Regions from separate parts of the Rhizobium sp. rho-13.1 genome, predicted to be linked through region 1. Evidence: riboswitches for the same ligand, from Rfam matches in the RefSeq annotation. Region 1 holds a riboswitch; each other region holds the start of a gene.
What was found. A riboswitch is a leader RNA that binds a small molecule or an ion and turns the genes downstream of it on or off. The one in region 1 is predicted to bind cobalamin.
Positions count from the first base shown of each region.

Region 2: another riboswitch for cobalamin. It lies ahead of EQW76_RS23465 (ABC transporter substrate-binding protein); the one in region 1 lies ahead of bluB (5,6-dimethylbenzimidazole synthase).
Region 3: another riboswitch for cobalamin. It lies ahead of cobU (bifunctional adenosylcobinamide kinase/adenosylcobinamide-phosphate guanylyltransferase); the one in region 1 lies ahead of bluB (5,6-dimethylbenzimidazole synthase).
Region 4: another riboswitch for cobalamin. It lies ahead of EQW76_RS22420 (HoxN/HupN/NixA family nickel/cobalt transporter); the one in region 1 lies ahead of bluB (5,6-dimethylbenzimidazole synthase).

Region 1 covers NZ_SCFL01000001.1:550,434-557,687, forward strand. The annotation lists gene EQW76_RS02880 (NADP-dependent malic enzyme) at 1-672, shown strand, start outside; gene EQW76_RS02885 (DUF2865 domain-containing protein) at 889-1,983, shown strand; gene bluB (5,6-dimethylbenzimidazole synthase) at 1,987-2,676, opposite strand; cobalamin riboswitch at 2,720-2,920, opposite strand; gene EQW76_RS02895 (TolB family protein) at 2,959-3,789, opposite strand; gene EQW76_RS02900 (DUF1003 domain-containing protein) at 3,977-4,507, shown strand; gene EQW76_RS02905 (GFA family protein) at 4,539-4,934, opposite strand; gene EQW76_RS02910 (TadE/TadG family type IV pilus assembly protein) at 5,331-5,744, shown strand; gene EQW76_RS02915 (pilus assembly protein TadG-related protein) at 5,744-7,254, shown strand, end outside.
Region 2 covers NZ_SCFL01000015.1:13,179-20,432, reverse strand. The annotation lists gene EQW76_RS23475 (TonB-dependent siderophore receptor) at 1-1,357, opposite strand, end outside; gene EQW76_RS30180 (hypothetical protein) at 1,473-1,607, shown strand; gene EQW76_RS23470 (phosphodiesterase) at 1,653-2,474, opposite strand; cobalamin riboswitch at 2,726-2,954, shown strand; gene EQW76_RS23465 (ABC transporter substrate-binding protein) at 3,135-4,151, shown strand; gene EQW76_RS23460 (iron ABC transporter permease) at 4,148-5,191, shown strand; gene EQW76_RS23455 (ABC transporter ATP-binding protein) at 5,188-5,952, shown strand; gene EQW76_RS23450 (glycosyltransferase family 2 protein) at 6,121-7,188, shown strand; gene EQW76_RS23445 (hypothetical protein) at 7,212-7,254, shown strand, end outside.
Region 3 covers NZ_SCFL01000001.1:707,302-714,555, reverse strand. The annotation lists gene EQW76_RS03685 (glycoside hydrolase family 15 protein) at 164-2,032, opposite strand; gene EQW76_RS03680 (oxidoreductase) at 2,156-3,010, opposite strand; gene EQW76_RS03675 (chloride channel protein) at 3,123-4,913, opposite strand; cobalamin riboswitch at 5,079-5,470, shown strand; gene cobU (bifunctional adenosylcobinamide kinase/adenosylcobinamide-phosphate guanylyltransferase) at 5,622-6,146, shown strand; gene cobW (cobalamin biosynthesis protein CobW) at 6,151-7,197, shown strand.
Region 4 covers NZ_SCFL01000013.1:53,546-60,799, reverse strand. The annotation lists gene EQW76_RS22440 (hypothetical protein) at 72-389, opposite strand; gene EQW76_RS22435 (lysozyme inhibitor LprI family protein) at 658-1,320, opposite strand; gene EQW76_RS22430 (lysozyme inhibitor LprI family protein) at 1,377-2,462, opposite strand; gene EQW76_RS22425 (hypothetical protein) at 3,123-3,533, shown strand; gene EQW76_RS22420 (HoxN/HupN/NixA family nickel/cobalt transporter) at 3,816-4,874, opposite strand; cobalamin riboswitch at 4,958-5,162, opposite strand; gene EQW76_RS22415 (YcxB family protein) at 5,607-6,161, shown strand; gene EQW76_RS22410 (cold-shock protein) at 6,514-6,717, shown strand; gene EQW76_RS22405 (3-oxoacyl-[acyl-carrier-protein] synthase III C-terminal domain-containing protein) at 6,838-7,254, shown strand, end outside.

The DNA.
Region 1 (7,254 bases):
AACACCACCGTCATCGGCGCACTGGCGCTGAAGCGTGGCGACGCCGATGCACTGATCTGCGGCCTCGAAGGCCGCTACGAGCGGCACCTACGCGTTGTCCGCCAGATTATCGGCAAGCGTAACAATGTCCGCGACTTCTCTGCCATGAGCCTGCTCATCTCGCAGCGCGGCAACACGTTCTATACCGACACCTACGTTAACTTTAATCCGACGGCCGAAGAGATTGCCGAATCGACAGTGCTGGCAGCGGAGGAAATCCGCCGCTTCGGGATCACGCCACGCGCCGCCCTTGTCTCGCATTCGAACTTCGGCTCGCGCGAATCGGAGAGCGCCACGAAGATGCGCAATGCCCTGCGGCTCATCCGGCTTGCAGCCCCCGATCTAGAGGTCGATGGCGAAATGCACGGCGACAGCGCGATTTCCGAGCATTTGCGCCGCCGCGTCATGCCGGATAGCACGCTGACCGACGAAGCCAACCTGCTGGTGTTCCCGAACCTCGATGCGGCCAACATCACGCTTGGCGTTGTCAAGGAGATGATTGACGGGCTGCATGTCGGCCCGATCCTGCTCGGAACGGCCCTGCCGGCCCATATCCTGTCGCCCTCGGTCACCTCCCGTGGCGTCGTCAACATGGCAGCCGTGGCCGTGGTCGAGGCATCGCAGCCCGGCTGATACTGACGGGACCGCCGGGCATCATCCCGGCGGTCGACCACCTGCTGCCGAGCGCAGGGCTGGCGCAAGTCAGTCGGCGCCATATATCTTGCGCGTGACAATGGATGAATTTTCGCCTTCGCCCGAGCTGAGGCGGAAACCATCCGAACGGAGCAGGCCAAAAGCGTGATAGTGGGCTGGAAACATTCATTTTGGGCGCTTGCCGCATCCTTGGCGATGGCAGCGCCACTGGCTGCCCAGACGAACGCAATCTGCGACGACCTGCGCGGCCAGATGGCCAATCTCAGCGAAACTGTCGGCACCAACCGCCAGCTCCGGCAATACCGCACCGCCATCGCCCAGCAGATATCCGAGTTGCGCCAAGTCGAGAACGACCTTGAGGAAAACGAGTGCTCGTCCGGCAGCATGGTGATCATAAACGGTGACGACGGCGGCACCTGCGCGCGGATCGAGGATACCCTGCAGCGCATGCAGCAGAACCTGCAGGATCTCGTCGCCAAGCGCGACCAGATCCAGCGCGGCGACGTTTCGGAAGGACCCACCCGCAACCAGCTTTCCGCAGCGCTGCGCGCCAACGGCTGCGAAGATCAGGATAGCGGCGATACCATCATCACCAACCGCCCGCCCCCGCAGGCAGGCATCGAGCCCAGCTACCCCGCAACCCCGGGGGCAACCACGCTGGACAGCAGTGGCGGCCCCTCCGGCAGCGAACCCGCACCGCAATCGCCGGTCCAGAGCTACGCCTTCGGTCAATCCTATGGCGGCGGAAATGTCCGCACGGTCTGTGTGCGCACCTGCGATGGCGGCTTCTTCCCGATGACCCAGAATGCAGCGCCCGGCGATTTCCAGCGGGATGGCGAAACCTGCGCGAGGATGTGCCCGGGCGTGAAGACCGAGTTGTTCTTCCACCGTCTGCCGGATCAGGAAACATCGGCGATGGTCTCCGCCTCGTCGGGCACCCCCTACAGCGCCATGCCCTACGCCTTCGCCTTCCGCAAACGGCCGCCGAATGAAAAGACCAGCTGCACCTGCAATCTGCCGGCCTATTACGAGGAAATGCGAAGGCAGAACGCGCTGACCAAGCCGCCAACCGCAGGCACGCAGCAAGGCTCGATTACGACGATCATCCCAAAAGCGTCGCCACCGGCCGTGCCGACGGCACCCGCAAAGGGCGATGCGCCGCCGGTGGAACGGCCCTACGATCCGTCCGCCGGCAATGTCCGTCAGGTCGGCCCGGCGTTCCTACAGCCCGACCAGCGCAAGCTAGACCTCACCCGTCCGGCCGTACCCGGCGAGCAGCCCCAGCAATAGGCCTCAGCCCTGCGGCTGGCCCCAGCCATTCTCGAACACTAGATCCTCCAGCGGCAATCGCTGCCGCCAGCCTTTGACGGCGAGTTCCGGTTCGCCATAGAGCTCGTCTACGAATCCCAGGCAGAGCCAGGCAATGATCTCGATCCGCTCCGGGATACCAAGCAACGCCCGGATATCGGCGTCGTGAAAAATGCTGACCCAGCCGACCCCGACACCCTCCGCTCGCGCCGCAAGCCAGAGGTTCTGCACGGCGCAGACCGTCGAATAGGCATCCATGCGCGGATTGTGGGTGCGGCCGAGCACGACGGGCCCGGCACGATCCGGATCGCAGGTGATGCAGATGCTGAGTGGCGCCTTGCGGATGCCCTCGAGCTTCAGCGACCGGTAACTCTCCCGACGGGCGCCCTCGAACTGCAACGCAGCCTCGCCATTGGCGCGCTCGAAGGCTTCGAAGGCCTTCTCACGGATGGCGGGGTCGCGCACGAGAATGAAATTCCAGGGCTGCATGAAGCCGACAGAAGGCGCGTGATGGGCAGCGCCCAGCAGCCTTGCGATCAGGTCGTCCGGCAGCGGTTGCGGCAGGAACTGGTCCCGCACGTCACGCCGCGTTTCGATCGCGTGGTAGATGGCGTCGCGCTCGGCGACGGAAAAAGCGTGTGCGCGGACGAGATCGTCCCTGCAATCAGGTCGCATCGTTTATATCCCCAACAATGCCAACCGCCCGCCGTCCTCGCGGGATCAGTCTATCTTATCAGGCCGGTCTTCTGGCTCGGCTTCATCTGGCGATGCTGCCTTCCCGGTCGAAACCAGTGGCATATCGGATAACTGACCGTTCCCTGTGCATCGCCATCCGCCTTACAGCGTTGGGCACGCGCCGGATTTGCACCGGCTTCCCGATTCTCCCGCCTGGGCGGGCACCTGATGAAGGAGATATGCGCGATCCGGCTGGCGATGGCAAGCGGATCGCAGGCGAGCTCAGCGCTCCGGTTCATACCTGACAAAGGCGAACTCCTCGCCATCGGGTGACCAACTCGGTACGTTGATTGTCCCCTGGCCCCCGAACAGCTCGAACAACGTCGTTATGTTGCCGCCATCCATGTCCATCAGCCGCAGGCGGACGTCGAGATCGCGCGGATGATCGAAGACGTCGCCGTCGTAGGAGAGCAGCACCACCTTGTCGCTCTTCGGCGACGGATGGGGAAACCAGTTGCCGAACTCGTCGTCGGTCACCTGCTGCAGGTCGCGACCGTCAGGCCGGATACGCCAGATCTGCATACGGCCGGTCCGGCTGGAGTTGAAATAGATCCACGCACCATCGGCCGACCAGTCCGGCCCGTCGTTGCGACCCTCGCCATGGGTCAACCGCGTCTCCTCGCCGCCCTCGACCGATATCGTGTAGATGTCGAAGAGATCGCCGCGAATGCCGCAGTAGCTGACATGCTTTCCGTCCGGCGACCAGCCGTGCCAGTAGGATGGGAGGTTTGTGGTCACCTGCCTGGGGAGACCGCCTTCCGCAGGCACGAGATAGATGCAGGACTTGCCGTACTGGACCTTGTCGCAGAGCGCGATCAGCGTACCGTCGGGCGAGATGCCATGGTCGTTGTTGCAACGGCTGGCAAAGCCTGTGTCGACGCGCTCGACAGTGGCGAGCCCGTCGAGCGACAGGCGGTAGAGAAGCCCGTCATCGTTGACGAGCAGGTAGCGTCCGTCTGGCGCAAAGTTCGGCGCCTCGACGAGACGATCGGTCTGCCAGACGACCCGGCTCCGACCTGTTGCAATGTTGAAGATTTCGACCGAACTGCGCATGTCTCACCCATCCTCGAAGCCGCCGCCTAAAAGCAAACGGCGACCGGGGAGGTTTTAACGGCTCGCCCACCCGACATCAACTGGCTCGACTGGACGCGATTGCGTGAGGCATCGCCATTCCCATGTTTTGCCGTTGCAATTCATCGTGGCAACCGAATACTGCCGCTAACCAGTATCGGAGTCACGCATGCCCAATCTCCCGAACTTCTTTCACACCCACTTCGATAAATCGTCGGACGATCTCGGCGTCATCGAAAAGCGGGTGCTGAAGCGAGCCCGCGAACGCAAGATCATCTCGACGGATGTCAACGCTGCCTTTTCCGCAAATGCCTCCGTCGGGGAACGGCTCGCAGACGGGATCGCCCGCGTCGGCGGATCATGGGCGTTCATCGTCTCCTTCCTGTTGTTCCTGGTCGCCTGGACGGTGCTCAACACCATCCTGCTCTCGTCACGCGCCTTCGATCCCTACCCGTTCATCTTCCTCAACCTGATCCTCTCGATGATCGCAGCCATCCAGGCGCCGATCATCATGATGTCGCAGAACCGCCAGACCGAACGCGACCGCTTCGAGGCTGCCAAGGACTATGAAGTCAACCTCAAGGCCGAACTGGAAGTCCTGTCGCTGCACGAGAAGATCGACCTGCAGGTGTTGACCGAACTGTCCGCCCTCAGGGAGGAAGTGGGCCGCATTACGAGGCTGCTGGAGGCAAAGGCCTAGCGTCGGCGGGACTGCCCCTTGCGGACGATGGCTAGTCGGATTTCGGGAACTGGGGCAGACCGTCGTGGAGGCTATAGAAGCCTGCCTTGTCGGCGCAATAGATGTGATGGCCCATTTTCAGCGCGTTGGGATCATCGAACAGGCCGGCCATGATCGAGATCTGTTCGGCATCGTCGGCGACCCAGAACAGCGCTGAGCCGCAGGTCTTGCAGAACCCGCGGCTGGCAGCGGGACTGGAGCGATACCAGCTGACATTCTCACCGCCCTCGACCGTAAGGTGGTCGGTCGCCACGTTGGTGGCGGCGAAGTAGAGTCCGGTCTGCTTGCGGCATTGCGAGCAGTGACACCCGACCACATCCCTGAGCGGACCTGTCGTCCGTATTTTCACGGCGCCGCAGAGGCAAGATCCGGTATGGTCGTCCTTCATAGCGCCTTCCCGATCCTTGTCGTTATGTATCATCCTGATGGTGCGGCATGCAGCTGTCAACTTCAGATTTCATGACTGCAGCATCAGCCACGCTGATAGCAGACCCTTTGCTGAATGCTCCCGGCAAGCCCTCGTCGAAAGGCAGTTAAAAGGGCGTTAAGCCATCTTCGCCCCCCGTCGTTCCCCTGGACGCACCAAAAAGCCAGATCTGACGGCCAAAGGTGCGATTTCGGGACAATCTAATGTGACACGCACCATTCATGCGTGCGTGTGGCTCAAAAATATACCCGCCAAAAAATTGCATAGGTAACCTAATATTAGGATATCGCAATTCAAAATTGAACCAGCAGGATTGGGAAGGTTGTCGCAACCGAAGAGGAGACGGAGACGATGATTATGAGCAGATTTCGCCGTTGCGAACGTGGTACTGCAGCCCTCGAATTTGCGATCATCTTTCCGGTGTTCATTCTCGTGCTGATGACGTTGATCGCCTACGGCATCTATCTCAGCGCCGCCCATTCCGTTCAGCAGATCGCGGCCAATGCAGCCCGGACCGCCATCGCCGGCGTCACCGAGGCCGAGCGTGAGCAACTGGTCAACACCTACATAACCACCTCCACCCTTAACGATGCCATTCTGAACCCGGCCAAATTCACAGTCACGGTGCAGCCGGATCCGGCCAACGCCAACCAGTTCACGGTCAAGTTGTCCTACGACGCCCAGGACCTGCCGATCTGGAACCTCTACAGCTTCGCCATGCCAAGCAAGACGATTGTACGCACCGCTACGATCCGCATGGGAGGCATCTGATGCCGATCGGAACCATCCTGCGGCGCTGGACCCTAAGCGAGCAAGGCAACGTCGCAATCCTGGCTGCCATCACCGCACCCCTCATTCTCTACTGCATGAGCCTGGGTCTCGATTACGGCATGCTGACGCTGCAGCAGCGCCGCCTGCAGCAGACGGCCGACCTGTCCGCAATTGTCGCGGCATCGGACGTAAACAATGCCCAGGCCAATATTCTCAACTACTTCAGCACCAATAACCTGAATATGGCTGTCCAGACGGCAAGCGGCTACGTCTCGAACACCGGAACGTCGCCTCTTGGAGACGCCGTGAGTGCGGCAAAGTTCGACGGTATCGCAACGATAACGCTCGGCACCTACGTCGCTGATCCGACGATTGCCCTCGGCAGCCGCTTCGTGCCGGGCGCCACGCCATACGACGCCGTCAAGGTGAAAATCCAGCAGACCGGTGGACTGATTTTTGCCGCGAGTTTCGCAACCCCGCCAACTTTGGAGGCCGTCGGCACTGCCTCAACAGAGAAGATTGCGGCATTTTCGATCGGCTCGGGGCTGGCAAGCGTAAACAACGGACTTCTGAATGCCGTCCTGGGTGGCTTGCTCGGGACCAGTCTTTCCCTCAGCGCCATGGATTACAACGCGCTGCTATCCACCAAGGTGAACGCCCTCTCGGTCACCGACAAGCTGGCGACCAACCTCAACCTCACCGCCGGCAGCTATGCCGACACACTGGCGGCGGACGTCAAGTTCGGCGACGTGCTCAATGCCATCGGCGGTCAGGCCGGTCTCAACTCGGCCACCCGGAAAGCCATTCAATCCGTACAGACGGCGGCAAACAGTGCCCAGCTCCGGCTCAAGCTCGCCGATATATTGTCGCTCGGGCCTGTCGCCCAAAGACCCACCGGCAGCGGCTCGCAAATCAGCCTCGCTGCCAACGTCATGGATCTGGTCACGGCCGCCGCCCTCGCCGCCAATGGCAGCAAGCAGGTTTCCGTCAATCTCGGCGGCACCATACCAGGCCTCACCACGGTGCAGATGACGATGGCCATCGGCGAACCGCCGCAAAGCACACCATCCCTGGCCGTTGGCGCCGTCGGCACGGTGGTGCGCACCTCCCAGACCCGTATCAAGCTATCCATAGCGATCGACGCACTGGCGGCGCTGGCTGGCACCAAAGTGCAGCTGCCGCTTTACGTGCAGCTGGCCAATGCGACGGGAAAGCTTTCGGCCATCACCTGCCTCGGCAACGGCGCGCAGAACGCCAATGTCTCCGTCAGTACCATACCTGGCGTCGCCGATCTCTACATCGGCAACGTCGACACCACACAGTTTTCCAATTTCGCGACCGGCCCGGACGTGACAGCTGCAACCTTGGTCAACGTGCTGGGCCTGATCACCGCCACGGCCAGCGCCCACGTCGCCATTACAAATATGACAAAGACGACGCTCACCTTCACGCCGGCAGACATCGCTGCCGGGGTGAAAAAGACTGCCTCCACCACGGACACACTGACCTC
Region 2 (7,254 bases), on a different contig from region 1:
GGATCCAGCGGTCGTCGATCGTCAGCTGTTCCTGGAGGTATGTGCCGGCCGTTGTCAGCCTTGTCCTGGTGTCCACCGGTGCGCCGAACGAGATGCAGCGTGTGCCGCAATAGACGGGTTTGCTGTCATCGAGCACGCCACCGGCCGTCCCGTCGAGGCGACGTTCGCTATTGCTGTCGCGGCCATAATCGGCGCCCAGCAGTGTGCGGCTTTCGAATGGGCCGTAGGTGCCGTCATATTGGAGCTGGTTGTCGATCTGGAACCGCTTGCTATGGCCATAAATTGCCAATGCAGCGCGGCTCGAAGCAGGATCGGCAGCTCCGAGATAGATCTGCTGATAGGTCATGTCGAGATTGGTGTAGCGGGCATTCTGCCGGAACTCGAAACCGTTGCCGAAATCGTGGCGCAGCTGATAGCCGACATTGCGCTCGATGGTGTCGACCCTGTCGAAATCGGGCTCACCGAGATAGGTCTCGGAATCGATCCCAGACTTGTAGGGAATGGCATGGCCAGGGTTGCCGTCGCGCTTGTTGTAATCCGTCAGGATGGTGACGGAGGTGTCGGCATCCGGCGACCAGGTCAGCGCCGGCGCGACATAGACGCGATCGTCGTTGGTATGGTCGATGCCGGCATTGGCATTCTGCCATTTGCCAGTCATGCGGTAGGTCCAGATGCCATCCTTGTCGAGCGCTCCGCCGAAGTCGGTGCCGGTTTCGACATGTCCGTTCCCAACTGTTGTATAGATCTCGCCGAAGTCTTTGTCCTGCGGCACCTTGGTGAGCGCATTGACGATACCGCCGGGGCCGGAAAGGCCGAACAGCGTGGAGTTGGACCCCTTCAGCACATCGATCCGTTCCATGCCATAGGGCTCGAGGCGGCTGGCGGTAAAGGAGCCGCCGACACGCATCGGCAGCCCGTCACGGAAAGTGCCGTCGGTCGTCTGGTAGAAACCGCGGATCAAAAAGTGGTCGTAGCGGTCGTCGGAGCCGTAGATATCGGTGGAGACGCCGGGCGTGTAGGCCAGCGCCTGGTCGAGGTTGGTGACACCGCGCTCCTTCATTTCCTTTGCAGTGACGACGGAAACCGAGGCCGGCGCGTCGAGAAGCGGGGTGTCGGTCTTGCTGCTGGAGCGGGAACTCTTTGCGACAATCGTCTTGTCAATGGTGCCAGCTCGGTCGCCTTGGCCCGCAATGGTGATCTTGGCGAGCGTGGTTGCTTCCGCGTCGCCTGACTGAGCGAAAACCGGGGTTGCGGCAAGCAGCGTCGAACTCGACAGAAACGCGATCATCAGACGTCCGACGGTCGTCGTAAAGGATGTGCCCACCGGCGATACAGTCGTCCTAGCCTCGCGAAACATCACGGCAGCCCCCTGCAATCAATCTATCAAATACCTGAAAAGTCTACGGAATACCGACCAACGACCATGATCAATAAGTTGACTGGTGAACTCCTGTATTGTTTGTTGACTCCCGATGTCAACTATTGCCTACAAATTTTCCGATCTTTCCACCGGTCTTGCCGAGGCGCGCGCGGCAACCGGAGGATGCGCACGTGAAAACACCAACGCTGACCTGCCGGTCAGCGTCGGTGTCATGGAAGCGGCCTAAAGACGAGGCGGCGACGCGGCATAGTCCGACGTCAGGGCATATGTCTCAGTTACCGAGTGCGTCGCTGCCCGATATCGAATGGTTGGACAGTTCGTAATCCTCGACATGAACGAGGCATCCCTGCGGTTTCAGGAAAACGATGCCGTAGGCGCCCGGTTCATCGACGGAGAGGGAAGTATCTTCCGTATCGAATACCATCGGCTGCTGATGGACCGGGCTCTTGAATACCGAGAAAGGTATACCGCGATGGGAGCCGCCAATCGTACGGTGAACATGGCCGGCGAAGATGTGGCGGACATTGCCGTATTCGGCAAGGATATCGTAAAACTCCTCGCCGTTCCGGAGCTTGATCTTGTCCATCCCGGGAAACCCGGTGTCGAGCGGTGGGTGATGCATGAAGATGTAGACGGGCCGGTCGCCGGCACCAGTGAGGTTCTGCTTCAACCAGGCAAGCCGATTGTCGCACAGCACCCCGGCATGAACGTCCGGCGAGACGTAGGGCGGTCCGCAAAGCGTATCGAGCAAAAGCATGACACCGTTTTCGGTCTCGATCCGCTGCTGGATAAAACCGTGCTCGTCACGCGGGCTTTCGGGATAGGCGGCAATGAAGTTTTCGCGGTTGTCGTGGTTTCCGACCAGCAGGTGGACGGGAATTTCGAGCGTGTCGACCAGTTCGCGCAGTCTCGCATAGGATTGGCGACTGCCGCGGTGCGAGAGGTCACCCGTCATCACCGCAAACTCAGCATCGCGGTGATGCAGGTTGACATGATCTATCCCTCTTGAAAGGCGCTGATAGGGATCGAGGCCGATGATCGTCTCTCCCTCCAGGACCATGTGCAGGTCGGTGAATATAATAATTTTGCTCATGCGCTACTCCTGCCTGCGATTCCCGGAATGCCTTTCGTCGGGCACCTTTCCGGTACGTACATTCCAGACCCTGCACGTCGTTTGCAACAGGTTTGCGTCAGCAGTCTGTTTGTTGGCTAACGCGACAAGACACTTGACTGCCTGCATTTTACCAATAATGTAACGTTATAACATAATATAAAGCAATGATGGATTTCCGACCTGTGCGAGATTTTGCGAGACCCGCCCACCTTGACCGCCGTTGCAGGCCTGTCATAGATGCCATCGACGGTTCCCTTAGGATGACTCCAAGGGGATTAATAGGGAACACGGTGAGGGCCACCCGAATGGGACCAAGACCGTGACTGCCCCCGCAACTGTAAGCGGATTGCTGCTCATCCCAGGGCCTCAGGGCCATGTCACTGCGAAGGTTTCGCGGGAAGACAGATGATCGGCGCATATCCGCAAGTCAGGAGACCTGCCGTCAAGCGCTATCCCATGAACCCGGGCGGGGATGCCCGGAAAGGAACAGATATGTCTCATTTGAATTTTCGCCATAGCCTGGCGCATCTCCGGCTCGATTGGGCTTCCGACAGTTGACGTGGCAACCGCAGCTTGCCTCGCTGCCGCATACCTGCAGCACCAGGGCACTCGCCTTCCCATAAAATCGAGATATTTTTCATGCGTCAGTTTCTGTCCAGCATTACGCTTGCCTGCGGGCTTCTCGGCATGGCCGCCCCCGCATTCGCGGCGACGGTCTATCCGCTGTCCATAACCAATTGCGGTCAACAGGTGACCTTTGCCAGGGCGCCTTCGAAGATAGTGTCCATCGGCCAGGGGATGACGGAAGTTCTCCTGTCTCTCGGCCTTGCCGACAAGATCGTCGGCACGGCGGTCTGGGTGGGTCCCGTGCTTCCTCAATATGCACAGGCCAACAGCAAGATCAAAAGGCTGGCCGACAACGATCCGAGCTTCGAATCCGTCGTCGGACGCCAACCAGACTTGGTGGCTGCGGAATTCGAGTGGCATGTCGGACCGCAGGGTTCCGTCGGTAAGCGGGAGCAATTCTCCGACCTCGGAATAAATACCTATATCTCGCCGGCTGATTGTGTCGCCAAAGTCAATTCCGACGGCGGAGACGGGGTCCGCAAGCAGATGTTCAGCATGGATCTAGTCTATCAGGAGATCGCCCAGCTCTCCGAAGTCTTCGATATCAAGGACCGTGGCGATGCCCTGATCACCGACCTTAGGAAACGCGAGGCCACCGCTGTGGCATCCGTGGAGGGTGCGGCCGCCAAGCACCTGCCGATCGTCTTCTGGTTCTCGAGCAAAGAGGTCAGGGGCGATGCCTTCATAGCCGGCAAGAACGGTGCCCCCGCTTATATGATGAAGGCCCTCGATGCGCGCAACGTCGTGACCACCGAGGAGGAATGGCCGCTTGTCGGCTGGGAAACAATATCCCAGGCGAACCCGGCCGTCATCGTCATCGCCACCATGGATCGCCGCCGCTATGCGGCAGACGATCCCAAGGTGAAGCTGGACTTCCTGCAGAACGATCCCGTCACCAGCGAAATGGACGCCGTCAGGAACAAACGATTTGTGATGATGGATGCGCAGTCCATGAACCCGACGATCCGGACAATCGACGGCATCGAGGTTCTTGCAAATGGCATCAGGTCCTTCGGTCTGGCCCGGTGAGCAACAGCGCAGTCGTAACACGGCGTAGATGGTGGGCGCTTGCAGCGCTCGCCGTTGCCGCCATCGTCGTCCTCGGATTTTCGATCAGCCTTGCCGTTTCCATCGGGGAAATCTCCATCCCGCTGCAGACGACGGCAGAGGCTGTGTCGAACCGCATCTTCGGCACGGGCTTTGCAATCGACCGTATTCACCAAGGCATCGTCTGGGATTACCGTCTCAGCCGGGCACTGGTTGCAGCCAGTGCCGGAGCCTCGCTGGCCCTCTGCGGCGCCGTGCTCCAGGCCCTGCTGCGCAACCCGCTGGCCGAACCCTATGTGCTTGGCATTTCGGCAGGCGCCTCGACAGGGGCAGTTTGCATCACGATCCTCGGGCTCGGCGCAAACGTTCTCGGGCTGTCCGGCGGAGCATTCATCGGGGCCGTCGTCGCCTTTACGCTGGTGGGCATTCTGGCCTCAGGGGCAGGCGGGTCGGGCGAGCGGATCATTCTCTGCGGCGTTGCCGGATCGCAGCTGTTCAATGCCCTGACCTCCTACATCGTCACGACGTCTGCCAATGCAGAGCAGGCGCGCGGCGTGCTGTTCTGGCTGCTCGGTTCGATGAGCGGCGTGCGCTGGCCCGACGTCTATCTCTCCGCACCCGTGACCTTGGCGGGCTTCATTGTTTGCCTCTGCCATGTCAGGGCGCTCGACGCCTTCGTCTTTGGCGCCGACGCGGCGACCTCCCTCGGCATCCCGGTGCGCCGCGTACAGATCGTGCTCCTTGGCACGACCGCCGTCATGACGGCGAGCGTCGTCAGCATGGTCGGCTCGATTGGTTTCGTCGGGCTCGTCATTCCGCACGCCGCGCGCTTCCTGGTCGGGCCGTCGCACGGCCGCCTGCTGCCGGCGACCGCCCTTGGCGGCGCGATCTTCATGGTCGGAGCCGATATTGCTTCGCGCATCATCATCCCCCAGCAGATCCTGCCGATCGGCGTCGTCACGGCTCTCTTTGGAGCGCCCGCTTTTGCCGTCATCCTCTATCGTGTCCGGAGGACCCCATGAGCATATCCGTCGACGACGTCACCTATGCAGCCGGTAACACGCTCATCGTTGACGGCATCAGCCTGGCGATCGAGCAAGGCAAGGTTCTCGGCCTGCTTGGGCCGAACGGATCGGGGAAATCCAGCCTGCTGCGCCTGATCTGCCGGTTGAGGAAAGTCCGCAGCGGCATCATACGACTTGGAGAACATGATGTGGCTAGTCTGTCGCGCAGCGAGATCTCGCGCCGCATAGGCTTCGTTGAGCAGCAATCGACGACCGACACACCACTGACCGTCGCCGACGTCGTCCGCCTCGGTCGCACGCCCCACAGAGGATTGCTCTCCACCTGGAGCAGCGACGACGATGCCGCCGTCGAGATCGCGCTCGCCCGGGTCGACATGCAGGCCCGGGCAGCCCAACTATGGCAGACGCTGTCGGGCGGCGAGCGTCAAAGGGTGCACATTGCCCGCGCGCTGGCGCAGGCTCCGACCGAGCTACTACTCGACGAGCCGACCAACCATCTCGATATCCAGCACCAGCTGGATATCCTGTCACTTGTCGCCAAGCTGGATATCACCTGTATCGTCGCCCTTCACGACCTCAATCTTGCGGCCATGTTCTGCGACAGTCTCGTCGTCCTGCGAGACGGCAAGGTCGTCGCCGCCGGATCACCGGAAGACGTCCTCACCGAACACCTCATTCGCACGGTCTTCGGAGTAAAAGCGCACGTAGAAAAGTCCGCGATCCACGGCCGCTGCCACATCCAGTACCTGCTGGCCTAGGCCTCGGGCGGCGTGGCAAATGTGTGTGGGGGGCCATCACGGCCAATACACTGCGCAACATACGAATGTCGAAGGATAGCGGTAGCCGTGATTGAGCATTTCTGCTGCTTTGCAAGAAAGTCTTGACCTTTGAAGGTTAGGCTACGAGCTGAAAATTGACGAGCGCATATGACCAATATTTCACCACTCATCCTCTCAATTGTTGCACCCTGCTACAACGAGCAGGAGGGGATATCGGAATTCTGCCGTCGCTGCGTAGCGGCGGCTCGATCGGTAGCCGGTGAGGATTTCGAGATTGTTTTGGTCGATGACGGCTCCAGCGACGAAACTTGGAATATAATTGCTGCAATGACAGCACTCGTGCCCCAGATCCTTGGGGTACGCCTGATGCGTAATCATGGCCACCAGCTGGCGGCTACCGCTGGGCTCGCTGCATGCTGCGGCGAGCGTATCCTCTTGATCGATGCAGATCTGCAGGATCCGCCGGAACTGTTGTTGATGATGATGCCGATCATGGATCGTGGCGCCGATGTGGTCTACGGCCAGCGTTGTCAACGTCAGGGCGAAACGTGGTTCAAGCGTGCCTCGGCTTCGCTTTTTTACCGTCTTCTTTCCCGGCTGGCATCGGTCACGATACCGCGCGACACGGGCGACTTCCGGCTGATGCGCCGCCGGGTTGTTGATATCCTGATGGCTATGCCGGAGCGTGATCGGTTCATACGAGGCATGGTCAGCTGGATCGGCGGGCGACAAGTTGCCTTGCCCTACGAACGCGACGCACGTTTTGCCGGCGAAACCAAATATCCTCTGCGCAAAATGATCGGCTTCGCGTTGGACGCCGTGACGAGTTTTTCGACAACTCCGTTGCGTGTCAGTACTATCCTCGGGCTTGCGACTGCGGGCATTGCATTTTTGCTGCTCATCTTTTCGATCGCACGGTGGCTCTCTGGTGACACGATCGTTGGCTGGTCCAGTATCATGTGTGCCGTCACAGCTTTCAGCGCCATCCAGTTGATATGCATTGGAATTATTGGCGAATATTTGGGGCGATTGGTGCAGGAAAGCAAACGACGTCCAATGTTCATGATCGAGAGCCTGCTGCAAAATGGACGAGATCTGACGTTAACCAGCGATTTCTCAGATTTAGACGCCGCAGGAAGACGCAGGGCAATCGCGTCAGCCTTGCAGGATGGAGGCGAACAGCCGGAGAATGCAAGGGCAAGGGCCGTCCGATGAGGCCCGTCGACCTCGTTGTGGATATGCCCTCAGATCCACAGTCCGAACCCGCACCGAAAGGAACCG
Region 3 (7,254 bases), 160 kb from region 1:
CCAAGCAGTCAGCCGATGCGGCGCACTCTTGAAACATATCGGCAAATTGTCAATCGCTGAGATGCAACCGCCCTGAAATGAAACACGACAACACACCTTCGGCGCGTTATCCGATAAAAATCAAACTATTCGGGAAGCAGTGACGCTAACAAGCCGTGCCCTTCTATGCCCGCCACTGACCGAATTTGCCATCCAGTGCCCTGTCCAGATAGAAGGCAGCGCTGATGAGGGCGAGATGCGTGAAGGCTTGCGGGAAATTACCGAGGAACTCGCCGCGCGCATCGAACTCTTCCGGATAGAGCTGCAGGTGGTTGCCGTAGAGCAGCAGCTTTTCGAAGTTTATGCGTGCCTCGTCGAGGCAACCAGCGCGGGCGAGGCATTCGACATACCAGAAGGAGCAGGCGGCAAACGCACCTTCCTGGCCGTCGAGGCCATCTTCCTGCTTGTAGCGCTTCACCAGGCTGTCGTCGGCCAGCTGGTCGCCGATGGCATCGAGCGTCGCCAGCCACGCCGGGTCGGTGGCGCTGACGAAACGTACCAACGGCATCAGCAGCAGTGCGCCATCGACATTGGTCGCACCCTTGCCCTGCACGAAATGGCCGAGTTCGTCGTTCCAGAAGTTCGCCCAGATATCTTCGCTGATCTCGTTGCGCGTCGTCACCCATTTTTCGAAGGGGGCGGACAGCGAGCGCTTTTCAGCCAGCCGGATCGCGCGGTCGACGGCTACCCAGCACATCAGCCGGGAGTGCAGATGCTCGGACGGTTCGTTGCGCACCTCCCAAATGCCGGCATCCGGTAGCTGCCAGTTGTCGCAAACGTAATTGACAAAGCGCTGAACGCCGCGCCAGCCCCGACCGGAGATAGCCTCTCCGTATTTGTTGCTGATGTAGATAGAGTCCATCAGCTCGCCGTAGATGTCGAGCTGGATTTGCTCGGCAGCCTTGTTGCCGACACGCACGGGGCGTGCGCCGCCGTAGCCTGCCAGATGGTCCAGCTCGACTTCCTCCAGATCGGAACTGCCGTCGATCCGGTACATGATCAGAAGCTGGCCGTCCCAGTCTTGCTGGGTGCGCGCGCCGGTCCATCGGCTGAAGGCCATTGCCTCCTCCTGGTAGCCGAGCCGCATCAGCGCATAGACCGTGAACGATGCATCCCTGATCCACGTGGCGCGATAGTCCCAGTTACGTTCGCCGCCGGGCGCCTCCGGCAGGCCGAAGGTGGCGGCAGCGACCATCGAGCCGTGGCTGAGCGAGGTCATCAGTTTAAGGGCCAGCGCCGAGCGGGTCACGGCATCCCGCCAGCGACCGTGATAGGTCGACCGGGCAGCCCATTTCTGCCAGTAGTTTTTTGTCTCGAGGATGACGCATGACACCTCCTCGGTCTGCATGAGCACGCCGTCGTCGTCTCCGAAGGTGAAATCCGCCTGCTCTCCGACCTTGAGCGTCAATTCCGCCGTCACTCCTCCGTTCATCGGCGTCAGTGCCACCGGTGCGGTCAGGCGCAAGCGCAAGCCGTCGGGTCCGCTGAATACGGCACCGTGTTCATCGACGGTAACGTCCGGGATGGTGCGAGCGTAGTCGAAGCGTGGCCAGCATTTCAGCCGGATGGTGACTGTGCCGCGCGTGACGGCGACGCGGCGCACGATCCGGCAGACGCTCTCGCCGGTCGTAGTCGGGCTCGGCATCAGGTCGGTAATTTCGGCGCTGCCGGCATGCCCGAGCCAGCGCGTCATCAGGACGTTGGTTTCGGGGACGTACATCTGGATGGTGCGCGCGCCGGCGATATCCGGCGAGAGTTCGAAGGCGCCGCCCTTTTCCGGATCGAGCAAAGCCAGGAAGACGCTGGGGCTGTCGAAGTTCGGCCAGCACAGGAAGTCGATGGCACCGTCTCGGGCGACCAGAGCGGTGGTGCGCAGATTGCCGATGGTTCCATGGTCGGCCACTGGCCGTGGGATGGCGGTCAGGTGGCCTTCGTTCAGGGGCGGCGGCTCATGCTTGCCGATGTCTGTTGCAGCGGACCTGTTGTCAGTCATCCATGCCGTCCCTGTTTTTCGCCACCGCCTATCCGCGACGGCGCAGTAAGGTGGTGTCCGGTCGTCGCGGTGGACGACCGGCTTTTCGCGAGCGGTAAGAGGAACGCCGCCATAGCTGTGAACTTATTGTTCGGACTCTGGGAAATCGGCACCGATGGAGGTGTCGCGCCACTGTTCGACTTCGGCCAGACTGTCCGAGAGCTTTTTCGATACGGCATCGACGCCGAAAGCGCCGAGCACCAGGTGGCGCGGCGGGTGCTCCAGTTCCGTTACCATCATCATCGCCTTTGCAGCGCGGATCGGATCGCCCTTCTGCTTGCCGCTGATGGCTGCTGTCGAGGCCATCCGTGCGCCGACGGTCTCTTCGTAGTCGGCCATGCCGGAGACCGTCTGCTGTAAGGACCGGCCGGCCCAATCTGTGCGGAACGGGCCGGGTTCGATGCAGGTAACCTTAATGCCGAGCGGCCGGCCTTCGACGGCAAGCGCGTCCGACATGCCCTCGACGGCGTGCTTGCTGGCTGCATAGTAGCCGGAGCCGGGAAAGCCGACGAGACCGGCAACCGAGGTGATGTTGATGATATGGCCCCGGCGGCGCTTGCGCATGCCCGGCAATACGGCCCGGGTCATGGCGAAGAGGCCGAAGACGTTGGCATCGAACTGGGCGCGGATGGCGTCGTCGTCGCCCTCTTCGATCGATGCCTGGTAGCCGTAACCGGCATTGTTGACCAGCACGTCGATCTGGCCGAAGCGTTCTTCGGCGGCCCTTACGGCGGCAGCGATCTGCTCCTTGTCGGTGACGTCGAGGTCCAGCGCTAGGGCACTGTCTTCGTGACCCGTGACGAGATCGGCGACACGCTCCTTGCCACGGGCGGTGACGACGGCGCGCCAGCCGCGTTCGAGTACCAATGTCGCGAGTTCGCGGCCGAAGCCGGTCGAGCAGCCGGTGATGAACCAGACGGGCGTGGAGGAGGTTGCCATGTTTGCTTTCAGTGCTTGTGCCGGCGGCGCCACTTGGCACGGTACCGGACGTTATGGTGCATCTGAGTTAGAGCGTGGTGCGTACGCGTCAATACTGAAATTGATTGCGGGCTCAGAGTTCGCCTGACTCCTCTCGCCGGCGCCGGTCGAGCTCTTCCGAATAGCGCCGCAGGGTATGGCTTTCCGACAGCTGGCCGATGACCTTTCGCTCGATCAGATTGTTGACCACAGCCAGTGCTTCGCTTTCGGTCTTGTCGAAGATCGCGGCCGCCTGCTTTGCATTCATCTGCGGCTGCAGGAAGTCGTTCTTGTAGCGGATGAAATCGCCAAGGCCGCGATCGCCATCGTCCTGGTCGACGGGGCTGGCGTATATTTCCGGCACCAGCACCATGCCGGCATATTTCTCCGCATCGTCCAGCAGCACGACCCGCTGGGTCGAGCCGATCGGGAAATCATGGCGGAAGTCGGCGATGCTGATGTTGACGTTGGCGCTGCGCACATCGGGGCGCATCATACGGGCGACCGTCAGGTTGCGGATCCAGCCGACATCGTGGGCGCTGCGGATGCTCTCGCCGCGGAGGTGAAAGCGCCAGGTGGCAAAGGAGTAGCCGAAGGTGGTGCGAACGACGAGCGACGAGGTTATGACGGCGGCAAGCACCAGCGCGGTGATCGGAAAGTCGCCCGTTATTTCCAGCGCCAGGAAGGTCATCGTCAGCGGGCCGCCGATGACTGCCACGGCCAGCGAACTCATGCCGACCACGGCATAGATGACCGGCGTCAGCGTCGCGTGATCGAAGTAGGGCGCGGAGTAGGCGAAGATCTTGCCGAGCAGGGCGCCCATGAACAGCGAGGCGAAGAACAGGCCGCCACGGAAGCCGGAGCCTATCGAAACCGCCGAGGCCAGCGACTTCAGCAGCAGGATGCCGATCAAGGCCGGGATGGCGATATCCCGGCCGAGATTGAGATGCAGCGCTCCGTGGCCGGCCGACAGCACCTGCGGCGAGATCAGGGCGAGCATGCCGACGACGATGCCACCGAGTGCCGGGCGGACATACTGGGGGATGGCGCTCTTGCGGGCCAGCTCCTCGATGAAGGAGACGCCCTGCATGAGCAGGATGCCGCAACCGGCGCAGACTGCGCCGAGAAGCAGGGCCGGAATGTAGTCGGCCGGCACGACGCTGCCGAAATCGCCGATATCGATCATCACGTCGCTGCCGGCGAGCAGGCGTGCGACCAGCGTTGCGACGAGGGCGGAAACGACGACCGGGGTCAGGGTGACAATGGTGTAGCTGCCGATGATCAGCTCAAAGGCATAGAAGGCGCCGGTGAGGGGGGCGCTGAAGGCTGCGGCGATGGCACCGGCCGCACCGCAGCCGACAAGAGTGCGAAGGTCGCCCCGGCGCAGCTGCAGTTTCAGTCCGAGTTTCGAGGCGATGCCGGCGGCGATCTGCGTGTAGCCGGCCTCCAGCCCGACGGATGCGCCGAAACCGTTGGATATGAGGTTCTGAATGGAGACCAGAATGCTGTCGGTCAGCGACAGCCGGCCGCCGTGAAGCGCGTTGGCCTCGATCGGGTCGATCATCGGCTTTTTGCGGGTCTTGGAGAGGATGAACAGCATCAGCCCCAGCAGCACGCCGCCGGCAATCGGCGCCAGCAGCAACAACAGCTTGTTGTCGATCACCGCGCTGCTCAGCCTGCCGTCATCGCCGATACCGTAGATCAGCATGTGCATCTGGCGAGAGATCAGGCTCATGGCCGTCACCGCCAGCCCGGACGTCACGCCGACCAATGCGCCGGCAATGACGAGGCCGACTTCGCTCTGTCGCAGGATCGCGCGCATCCGCCCGGCTTCGAAAAGCGACCGGAGGGTGCGAAAGCGGGGCGCATGGAATCGTTGAAGCATGGCGTTACGCATGAAAGAGAGGCGGTTGTTTAAAGCAGGACGTCTTTACACTGGCAATTGCGACAAAAAGACCGCCGCCGGGAATGATTTCAGCGCCGTTTCAACACATATATGGCAGAAACCGAATTCGTCGATCAGTTGACTTGCATAAGGCGAAGGCCTAATCCTGAACGCATAACGGAAGGTTCCCGCGCCGTGAAAACGGTATGGGATCAAAAGGGAATGTGACCGGGCGGACCCATACAGGGCGCTCCTATCGCAGCCGACCCCGCGACTGTAGAACGGTCAGGGTCTTTCGTCCGGTGTTCCGGGACGACGGGTGATGTTCTGCAATGGTGCAGGCGGGCCTTAAGTCGAAGGCATCGGAAAAGCCACTGGCGTGGCATCATGATTTACCGGGGTGGGACGCCTCTTCATCTACGAATCGTCCGCCTTTTCATGATGACCTGCCGGGAAGGCGAGAAAGACCCGTGATCTCCGGTCGGAACGATATCCGTCGTTCCGACCGGAGATTGCAACCGTGAGCCAGGAGACCTGCCATCCGTGCCGGGCGAAAAGCCCACCCTTTGGGACGTCGTCCCGCTGCCAGCACGGAGGTTGTCATGGCTGAACGTTTGCTTTTGCGCGTCATTGCGGCGCGCTTGCCTGATCCGAACTGTTGCACGCTTGCAGCTTCGCGCAGAACCGCGTGAGGATCGGAACGACCTGATGTCATCCCCAACATTCGGAACGGCCCTCGTGCTTGGCGGCGCGCGCTCCGGCAAGTCGTCTTTTGCCGAGGCGCTCGTTACCGGCTCCGGCCTCGACCGCCATTACGTCGCCACCGGTCGAGCCTGGGATGCCGAGATGGCGGAGCGCATCCGCCAACACCGCGTCGATCGCGGCGAGGGCTGGACGACGCATGAGGAGCCGCTCGATCTTGTCGGCACACTCGGTGCCATCGACGCGCCCGGCCGCGCTGTTCTTGTCGATTGCCTGACGCTGTGGGTCACCAACCTGATGATGGAAGAGCGCGACATGGCTGCTGCCTTCGCCTCACTCTGCAAATTCCTGCCGGGCGCAAAGGCGCGCCTGGTGTTCGTCTCCAACGAGGTCGGTCTCGGCATCGTGCCGGAAAACCGCATGGCGCGGGATTTTCGCGACCATGCCGGCCGTCTCCACCAAATGATCGCGGCTGAGGCCACCGACGTCTATTTCGTCGCCGCCGGACTGCCGCTGAAAATGAAAGGCTGATCCATTGCAACAGAAAATTCCCGCCACCGTCATCACCGGCTTCCTCGGGGCTGGCAAGACGACGATGATCCGCAACCTGCTGCAGAATGCCGGCGGCAAGCGCATCGCCCTCATCATCAACGAGTTCGGCGATCTCGGCGTCGACGGCGACGTGCTGAAGGATTGCGGCGCTGAGAACTGCTCTGCCGACGATATCATCGAGCTCACCAACGGCTGCATCTGCTGCACGGTCGCCGATGACTTCATCCCGACGATGACCCAGTTGCTTGCCCGCAACCCGCGGCCCGACCACATCGTCATCGAGACATCCGGCCTGGCGTTGCCGCAGCCGCTGGTGGCAGCATTCAACTGGCCGGATATCCGCACGCACGTGACGGTCGATGGCGTGATCACCGTTGTCGACAGCGTTGCCGTCGCTGCCGGCCGGTTTGCCGACGACCACGACGCCGTCAATGCGGCGCGGGCGGAAGATGCCTCGCTCGACCATGACAACCCGATCGAGGAACTGTTCGAGGACCAGTTGACCTGCGCCGACCTCATCGTGCTCAACAAGACCGACCTGCTGGACGCCGCCGGCATTGCAGCCGTTCGGGCCGAAGTCCTGTCGCGCACCGAGCGCAAGCCCCCGATGATCGAGGCCCGCAACGGCGAGGTTTCGGCAGCCGTGCTGCTGGGGCTCGGCATCGGCACGGAGGCCGATGTCGGCAACCGGCTGTCCCACCATGAGATCGAGCATGCCGACGGTACGCCGCACGACCATGACGAGTTCGACAGTTTCGTTGTCGACCTCGGGCCCATCGCCGAGCCGGTCACGTTTATCGAGCGGCTGAAGACAGTCATCGGCCATCACGACGTACTGCGTCTCAAGGGTTTCGTCGATGTGCCGGGCAAGCCGATGCGACTGCAGCTGCAGGCCGTTGGCAGCCGTGTCGACCATTATTTTGACCGCGCCTGGACGCCGGGCGAAGTCCGCGCGACGCGTCTGGTGGTGATCGGGCTGCACGATATGGACCAGGCGGCGGTACGCAGTGCGATCGAGGCGCTTGTTTGATGGTATTTGCCGCGGCTTACCCCTCTCTGTCACTGCGTGACATCTCCCCCACAAGGG
Region 4 (7,254 bases), on a different contig from region 1:
TGCAGAGGCGTCTCCGTCATCGCCGCATTGGGCGACCACCGGAGGGGCTTCCCGGCCTGTCATCGTAACGCCTACTGGAAACCTTGTTGACCTCGGAGGAACTCCCGGTTTGACAGATCCTGTTGAACAGCCCTCTGATATTGCTCTTGATCATCTTGCGATGCGTCCTGCTCCATCCCGGATTGCGGTTTACCTTGCGTATATTCGCTGACCTTGTCAGCGGTGACAAAGTGAGGCACGTCGGACCCAGGTGAGAACACCTCATACAGTTGGTGCTGCGCTGCCACGCCCTGATTTTGCTCGGACACACATCCAGTCAACGTGAGCAATGCCAAAGTGATGAGTGGCGCAGAAAAGGCCAACTGCCGTATCATTTTTGCCTGTAACATTAATCCCTCACATCTTGCCACGCGGGAGCTCGGAGACGCTTTGGCAACCCGCAGATATCTGCTTGATATTGATTACTGATTTGAGCTCGCTATTGGCGTTAACGCGGACGAGCTGGTATTTTCAGCCCCTGGGACTCCGACATCGACGGCCTTTAATGGTTGAATTAAATAGGTTATCCACTTTCCGAATTTAAATTGCCTCCTTTGTGACTCCCATCCGTTGTATGATTTATGACTAGGGCAACCAGCCGATGACTTCGCGGACATATCATCCGCCGAAACAACGGCTGTTGGTGAAATCGCGCAAGGCAAGGGCAGTGTCGTCCGTGGAAGGTTCAAGCGCGAAATGGCCCACCATCTCGTCATTGCAGATATGGACGCGTTGCCGCACGGCACCTTTTGTCAGGATGCAAAGCCCACCAAAACTATGATTGCCTTCGAAGGAGCCGCTGGGCAGGTCGATCAGTTGTTCGCACCCTAGTATACGGCCGGGGCTCTTGTTTTCCGCCAGTGATTTGTTGAACGATTCCACCCGAGCTCCGGTGTCACGCATTGTGACAACGCCGCGGCACGACTTGCCTTGGCGGATTTCGCACTGCGACGCATCGGCGATGTACATGTCTTTCCTCGAGAGTAAGGAGATACGCGCCTCGTATGCGCGCGTGAGGCAAGCCTCATCCATGCAGATATCGCGAACATAGCGGTTCCAATGGCGCTGTTCAGTCAACAATGTGGGTTTACTTGAGGGTGCGGCCGCAGCCATCGCGTTGATATAGGCTTGTTGAAGTCTCGTATCGAGTTCGCCTAGCGCGCTGTTGACGCAAATCATTTTTTCAGTTGGTGTACCGGCCTTTCCGCAGGCGAAGCCTGCTGCAAAGCTAGGTGATGCCAAGATAAGGATTGCGACGGCTAACCAATAGGTGCGGCGCATGTTTCGCTCCTGAGTAATCAACATAGGCTGTGCGGGTTCCTGGCTTGTCACATCCGCTATTGAAAAAGTTTGCTCTCGAGCTCCGCTGCACGTCTAGCTGTAGCTGTGACAGAACAATCATCGGAAACGATTAGCGCAGAGGTCCCACTTGTTTTATCGGCCTCGCACTGTTTGTCGCGTTGTGCAATCCAGCCTCGTTGCTCGTCTCTCAATCTTGCAGCAGCATTTTTCTCCAATTTGGTGCGAAGGCGGCGGTAAGCGGTGTTAAGACGATCGTCCTGATATTTGTATTCTGCAGAGGCACAATTCCGCATGTCGAGGGTGACACCCTCGGAACTCTCTAGACAAGAACCGTAGGAGGGACGGATGCCGTCAGCTTTGTTGCTGACCTCGGGCGAATTTTCCGCCGCTTGGGCTTGGGTAGCTGTCACCTTTTCATAGGCCCGTCTGTACACGCGCGAAAAGCTTACGTTTATGCCTCCGCACATATGGTTGTCTCCTACAACAAGATATCGTCCAAGCTGGTTCATTTTTACCTGGCATATTCCCGGGCCCACCTTTTCCTGGTAGGCAAGCAGTTTGCCCATATTTCCCTTGAAGTCCCACTCAAAGCCAAACTTCGCTAGCGGCTTGGTACTGTCTATAACGGCGGCAAACTGACCTCCTTCGTCTCCGCTTCCAAGCTGCAAAGTCGTTGTTGCATCAACGCGAACTTTATCTCCTTGCTGTTTGGCGATAATTTTTGTTTCGTCGTCCCCCCAAATGCCAACCCAGTCAGCTCGGGGTGATTGCTTAGACAGGCGCTCTAGTGGCAGCCAACCGGCCGTTGTATCCGTGTCATGTGGTTTCGCTGCGTTAAGATATTCAGCACATCCCCTATTACCGTCGATTCTTGTAACGACCACTTGATCGCCAGGCAGCACGAAGGCCCCCTTACTGCAAAAAAGGGATCGCTCAGGGCACTGGAACTCGACCTTATCACCGGGCTGAACTTCATAGAGCTGCGCGGAGAGCGGGTCGTCATCTAGAGCGTTGAATCCGAAGCAATCGCTTTTTCCGTCGGCGGCTTCTGCCAGAACGGGAATTGATATTGCCAGGACGAAAAGAACGATACGAAAGAGTGCGCCCTGTTGGAAAGTCATGTTGGGATCCTCGTAACAAATGATCTCTGCAAGAGTTGTGAGACGCTCGCGACACATTGGTTTGGCTCGTCCGATTGACATGTTTTCCCGACCGTGGACCGAGAAAGTTTAGTGCAACTGCGCCGCCATGGTTTGAGCCTTCTCCGGTCGCAAGCCCACGCTTCGCAAACAGACCTATGTCACCCAGCTCTAACTGGCCAGCACACTCGAGCTTTTTTGGAAATATAGACACATGTGCACTTTTCGCGGACTCCAAGGCGTTGGCTCTCCAGCCGGCATTTGATACGCACCGGTCCCAGTCCCGGTGCGTCTGGAGTTTGATGCTATCGTTAGGCTGTGCACCGGTGCGAACTGAGAGAAGGGTACTCAGTATGAACGTCTTCCAGAGCTGCACCGTCGTGTGGTGAGGATGTTCGTGCGAAAGGCCCACCCCAGTTGCACGGAGCACTTCACACTGGGCGAGTGCGGGCCGAAACCGACCGCCCTTTACCCGGTTCCACCGTTCAACCGGAGCGTCACCGCACCCGACTTGAACAAAATTTCTGCGATCTCATTGAAGCGTATCGGCCCGTGGGACAGGGTGGCAGCCGTACTGAGGAGCTCACTCCGAAGCCGGGTCAGCCTTAGTGGAAATCAACATACTCACCGATGAGGAAGCTAATGAAGACTGTGGTGATAATGATAGCCTTGCTGCTTGGCGAAACAACGCTTGTACAGGCAGCCTCATGCGAAGGTAATTTTACGGTATCGGGTGTGCCTATGCTCACCGCGCTCAGCTACCGCTCATGGGAAGACTATCCAAAAGCAAGCGCGCCAGTGATTTTGAAGAGATTGGCACAGGGTGTAGCGGCGGAGGGCTTTTCGGGCATCAGGACCAATAAAGAACTCTCGTCGATCGACGCATTTCAGGAAACAAGTGGCAGTGGTAGAGTTCAAACGCTCCGCGTCGTCGCACGCCAAAAAGGCTCAGGTGTCAGGGTAGATGTCGTGTTTGACATCCAGGCCGGCCAGCTCACCAGTAAGGATGTTGTCCGCAAAGGAATTTGTAAAATCATTAGTGCTGCGCGGTGAGTGAGTGCGTGCCTTTAGGATGTTTGGGCAAATTCGGTTCGGCTATTTGTTTTTTGAGCTATTTGGCCCTCGGTCAAATCAGCCGTCGGCTCTTGATCGGCGGCATTCTTCAATATCTCGAAGATCATTGTCGGATTTGTCGCCAAAGAGACTGGACTTGTCCTCGCCACGACCCTTAGATTAAACGTACTGAATAAGGCGAGAGCGGTGTGACCTGCGGGTTCGGACTTGCATAGAGACAAGGGGCCGTCGCGATGGCCCCTTGAAACCTTTGCGATAGCGTCAGACCGGACTTTTGATTTTGACGTCGTCCAGGCCTTTAACTTTGTAGATCACGAAGGAGAGGATCCAGGCGAGAAGGAAGACGCCGATGATCACGAACCCGAGATTGTTGAAGTTATCGTTCAATCCGCCGACGATGTCCCAGAGGCCACCTTCCAACCCCAACTTGTCACTGATCAATCCGAGGGCCTCGATACCGCCGATGAGCACGGCTACGACGATCGAAACCAGTGTGATCGTCATGTTGTAGTAAAGTTTTCGCATCGGCTTGACGAAGGCCCAATCATAGGCGCCGAGCATCATCACGCCGTCAGTTGTGTCGATCAAGGACATACCGGCAGCAAACAGCACCGGGAAGACCATGATCGCCTCGACCGGAACGCCTCTGGCCACTTGTGTCGCTGACACGCCAAACATAGCGACCTCGGTCGCCGTATCGAAGCCAAGGCCGAATAGAAAACCAAGGGGAAACATATGCCAACTCTTGGTGACCAGTTTGAACATCGGGCGCAATACGCGCGCGAGAAAGCCTCGATTGTTGAGGAGAAGGTCAAGATCCTCCTCGACATAGGTGCCCCCTGCCCGCACGCGGCGGTAGCTCTGATAGATCGCCACGAAGATCACGATGTTCATCGTAGCGATGATCAGCAAAAACAATGCCGAAATGCTCGTGCTGATCGTGCCGCCAATACCCTCGAGGCTCTGGAACCCACCAAGCAGCGAGGATGCCGCCACCACAGCTCCAGCAACCAGCACGACCACCGTCGAATGCCCGATTGCGAAAAAGAAGCCGACGGAAACCGGCCGCTGTTTCATTTGCATGAGCTTTCGGGTGACATTGTCAATGGCGGCTATATGGTCGGCATCAACGGCATGGCGAAGGCCGAGCCCGTAGATTACGAGTGCCACGCCGAGTAGCGCAGGCTCGTCCCAGAAGGCGACAAGCGCCCATAGCCAGGCTCCAAAATTTAGAACGGCAAGAATCGTATAGATCGTCACGAGACGTGCCTTGAGTTCAGGGGTGCTCTCGTCGAAAAGTCTGGTGATATTGGTCAACATGGGAAGTCCTTTGTGTGACGTCTGCTGTCATGGCAAAGGTGACGGAAATCCGCCGCGTCGAGACACCCCGCCCCACGCTTATGCCAATGACATCCGATGATGGCAGGTCTCCTGACTTGCGGGTCGTTGCCGCATCCGCCTTCCCAGTCCCCCATGTGGACCAGTGGCATCTTGGATGAAGCTCGTCGCTTACAGTTGCGGGGACAGTCCCGGTTTTGGCCCCTGATGGGTAATCCGCACCGTGTTCCCTTTTGATCCCATACGGGAACCATCGCGGAGACTATTACGAATGCGAGGTGGCCACGTCAATCAGTGCAGCATGCTGCGGGCCGAAATTCGGACGAGCTTGATGACTTGGCATTTCTGCTGCCATCCAGTAAAGGCGTCTTCACCGATTCAGAGCGTGCACTATCGCCCACAAAGCGTCTGCGCCGGATTAGTGTTCCACCGACAAGGTAGCCAGATGAAGCTCATCCGCAGCATCATTATTATGATTTTCGTGGCAGTCATCTGGGCTGGGGCATTAGCCGCGGCCGGTTTGTGGATTGCTCGCCTCATAACATAGACAGCACGCAGGCGTTAGGGCCGTGGTAGCGTTTCCACCCGTCTGACGTTAGTCATAAATGGGAGGCGTCCGCTCCGGCCCATTCTCATTCGGCGCATTCGCCTCTATCTTGCTCGCGCACGCGCTTACGCGGCGATTGCTCTCAAAGCTGCTTCGAGGGGACTAGGATGGAAGCGACAGGCGTTCTGGCTGCCGGGGAAACAACAGCCGCCATGGCCTATATCAAGGGTCGAAGGGGCGTATCACCACGCCAGATGAAATTGATCCTGCTAGTCTGTATGTTGGCGATCGGCATCCCTGTGGGAGGATGGGTGTCGGGGTCATGGTTCGCAGCCACGATTTCAATCGAGTTCGCTTTCGTTGGCGTTTGGGTGGGATTGCTGGCAATCCAAAGACTGGCCGGCTCTTCAATGCGGAAAGCTCTTGCGAAGCGAGGTCAAGCATATGAGCAGCCGCTTTCGCTTCGCTTAACTCCTGAGGCGCTAGTCTATGATCTGGGCGACCTGACGATGACCGCCAATTGGCGTTGCGTCACGGATCTCTTTCAAACCCGCAAATACTGGGTGTTTCTGGTTCAAAGCAGCGCTATGGTCCTTCCTCGGCGCTTTTTTACAACCGCCGAAGCCGAACACAATTTTATTGCCGAGGCCATGTCACTGATGACGGACGCGGCGCGTGCGAGAAGCCTGGATGCGGCAAGGCTGATCGGCGGTCAGCGTTGATGCCAAAATTTTGACTTTTGCATCAGGAACGACTGGGGTTGGGCGGGAGCTGCCGAAAGCGGCTCCTTGGAAACCCGCGTTTTCATGTTCTCGCGGCTGCGCTCGACGGCACTAACGATGGCTGCGTGGTTTAAAGACTCAAATGTGCCATCGGTCCGACCTTCGCCTAACACTTGCTGATTCCGTCGCCGTGAGCGGACTCGAACTAACGACCAGTAGTTTCTGATATGATGTCCCCGCCCTCGGGAGAATGATTGAATCTTGTTCAGTTCGAGCTATTGCCAGCCAGAGCTCTTGCTGTTTACTACTGCTGCGCAATCAGAAGACGTCGCATACTGAAAATGAGGACTTGATGGCAACCGGTACTGTAAAATTCTTTGCCCAAGATAAGGGCTTCGGCTTCATCACCCCTGACAATGGTGGTCCGGACGTATTTGTCCACATTTCAGCCGTTGGATTTGGCGGTGCTTTGCAGGATGGCCAGAAAGTTAGCTACGACGTCGGCCAAGATCGCAAGACTGGCAAGTCTAAGGCAGAAAACGTAACTGTCCTGTAATTGCCTTTCCGGCATCGAATATGCGCGACGCGACCGAAGTGATCGACGTCATTCCGGTCGCGTCGCGTGCCTTTCGATCTTACGCCCCGAACAGAGACGATCGACAGGTACAGGAACGCAATGCACCGGGTAGCTGAAGAACGACGCCTCTCCGGCATGACCATCGTGGGAACCGGCAGATCCGTCCCCCGTCGCGCCGTTGCATCATCGGATCTCGATAACCTGCATGGCTTCCCCGGCGGTTATCTGCAGTCCGTGACCGGTGTGCATACGCGCTATGTCTGTGATGACGAGAACCAGATCGATCTCGCCTGTGATGCCGCACGCAAGGCGCTCGATGCGGCTGGCCTGCGACCGCAGGATCTCGACATGATCATCAGTGCTTCGGCGGTCGCCTATCAGCCAATTCCGGGCATGGCGCCGGCCATCCAGAGGGCGCTGGGCATCGCGGACGGCGCCTGTTTTTCCACTGACATCAACAGCACATGCCTGAGTTTTCCGGTGGCGCTGCATTTTGCATCGAGTCTGCTGCAAACC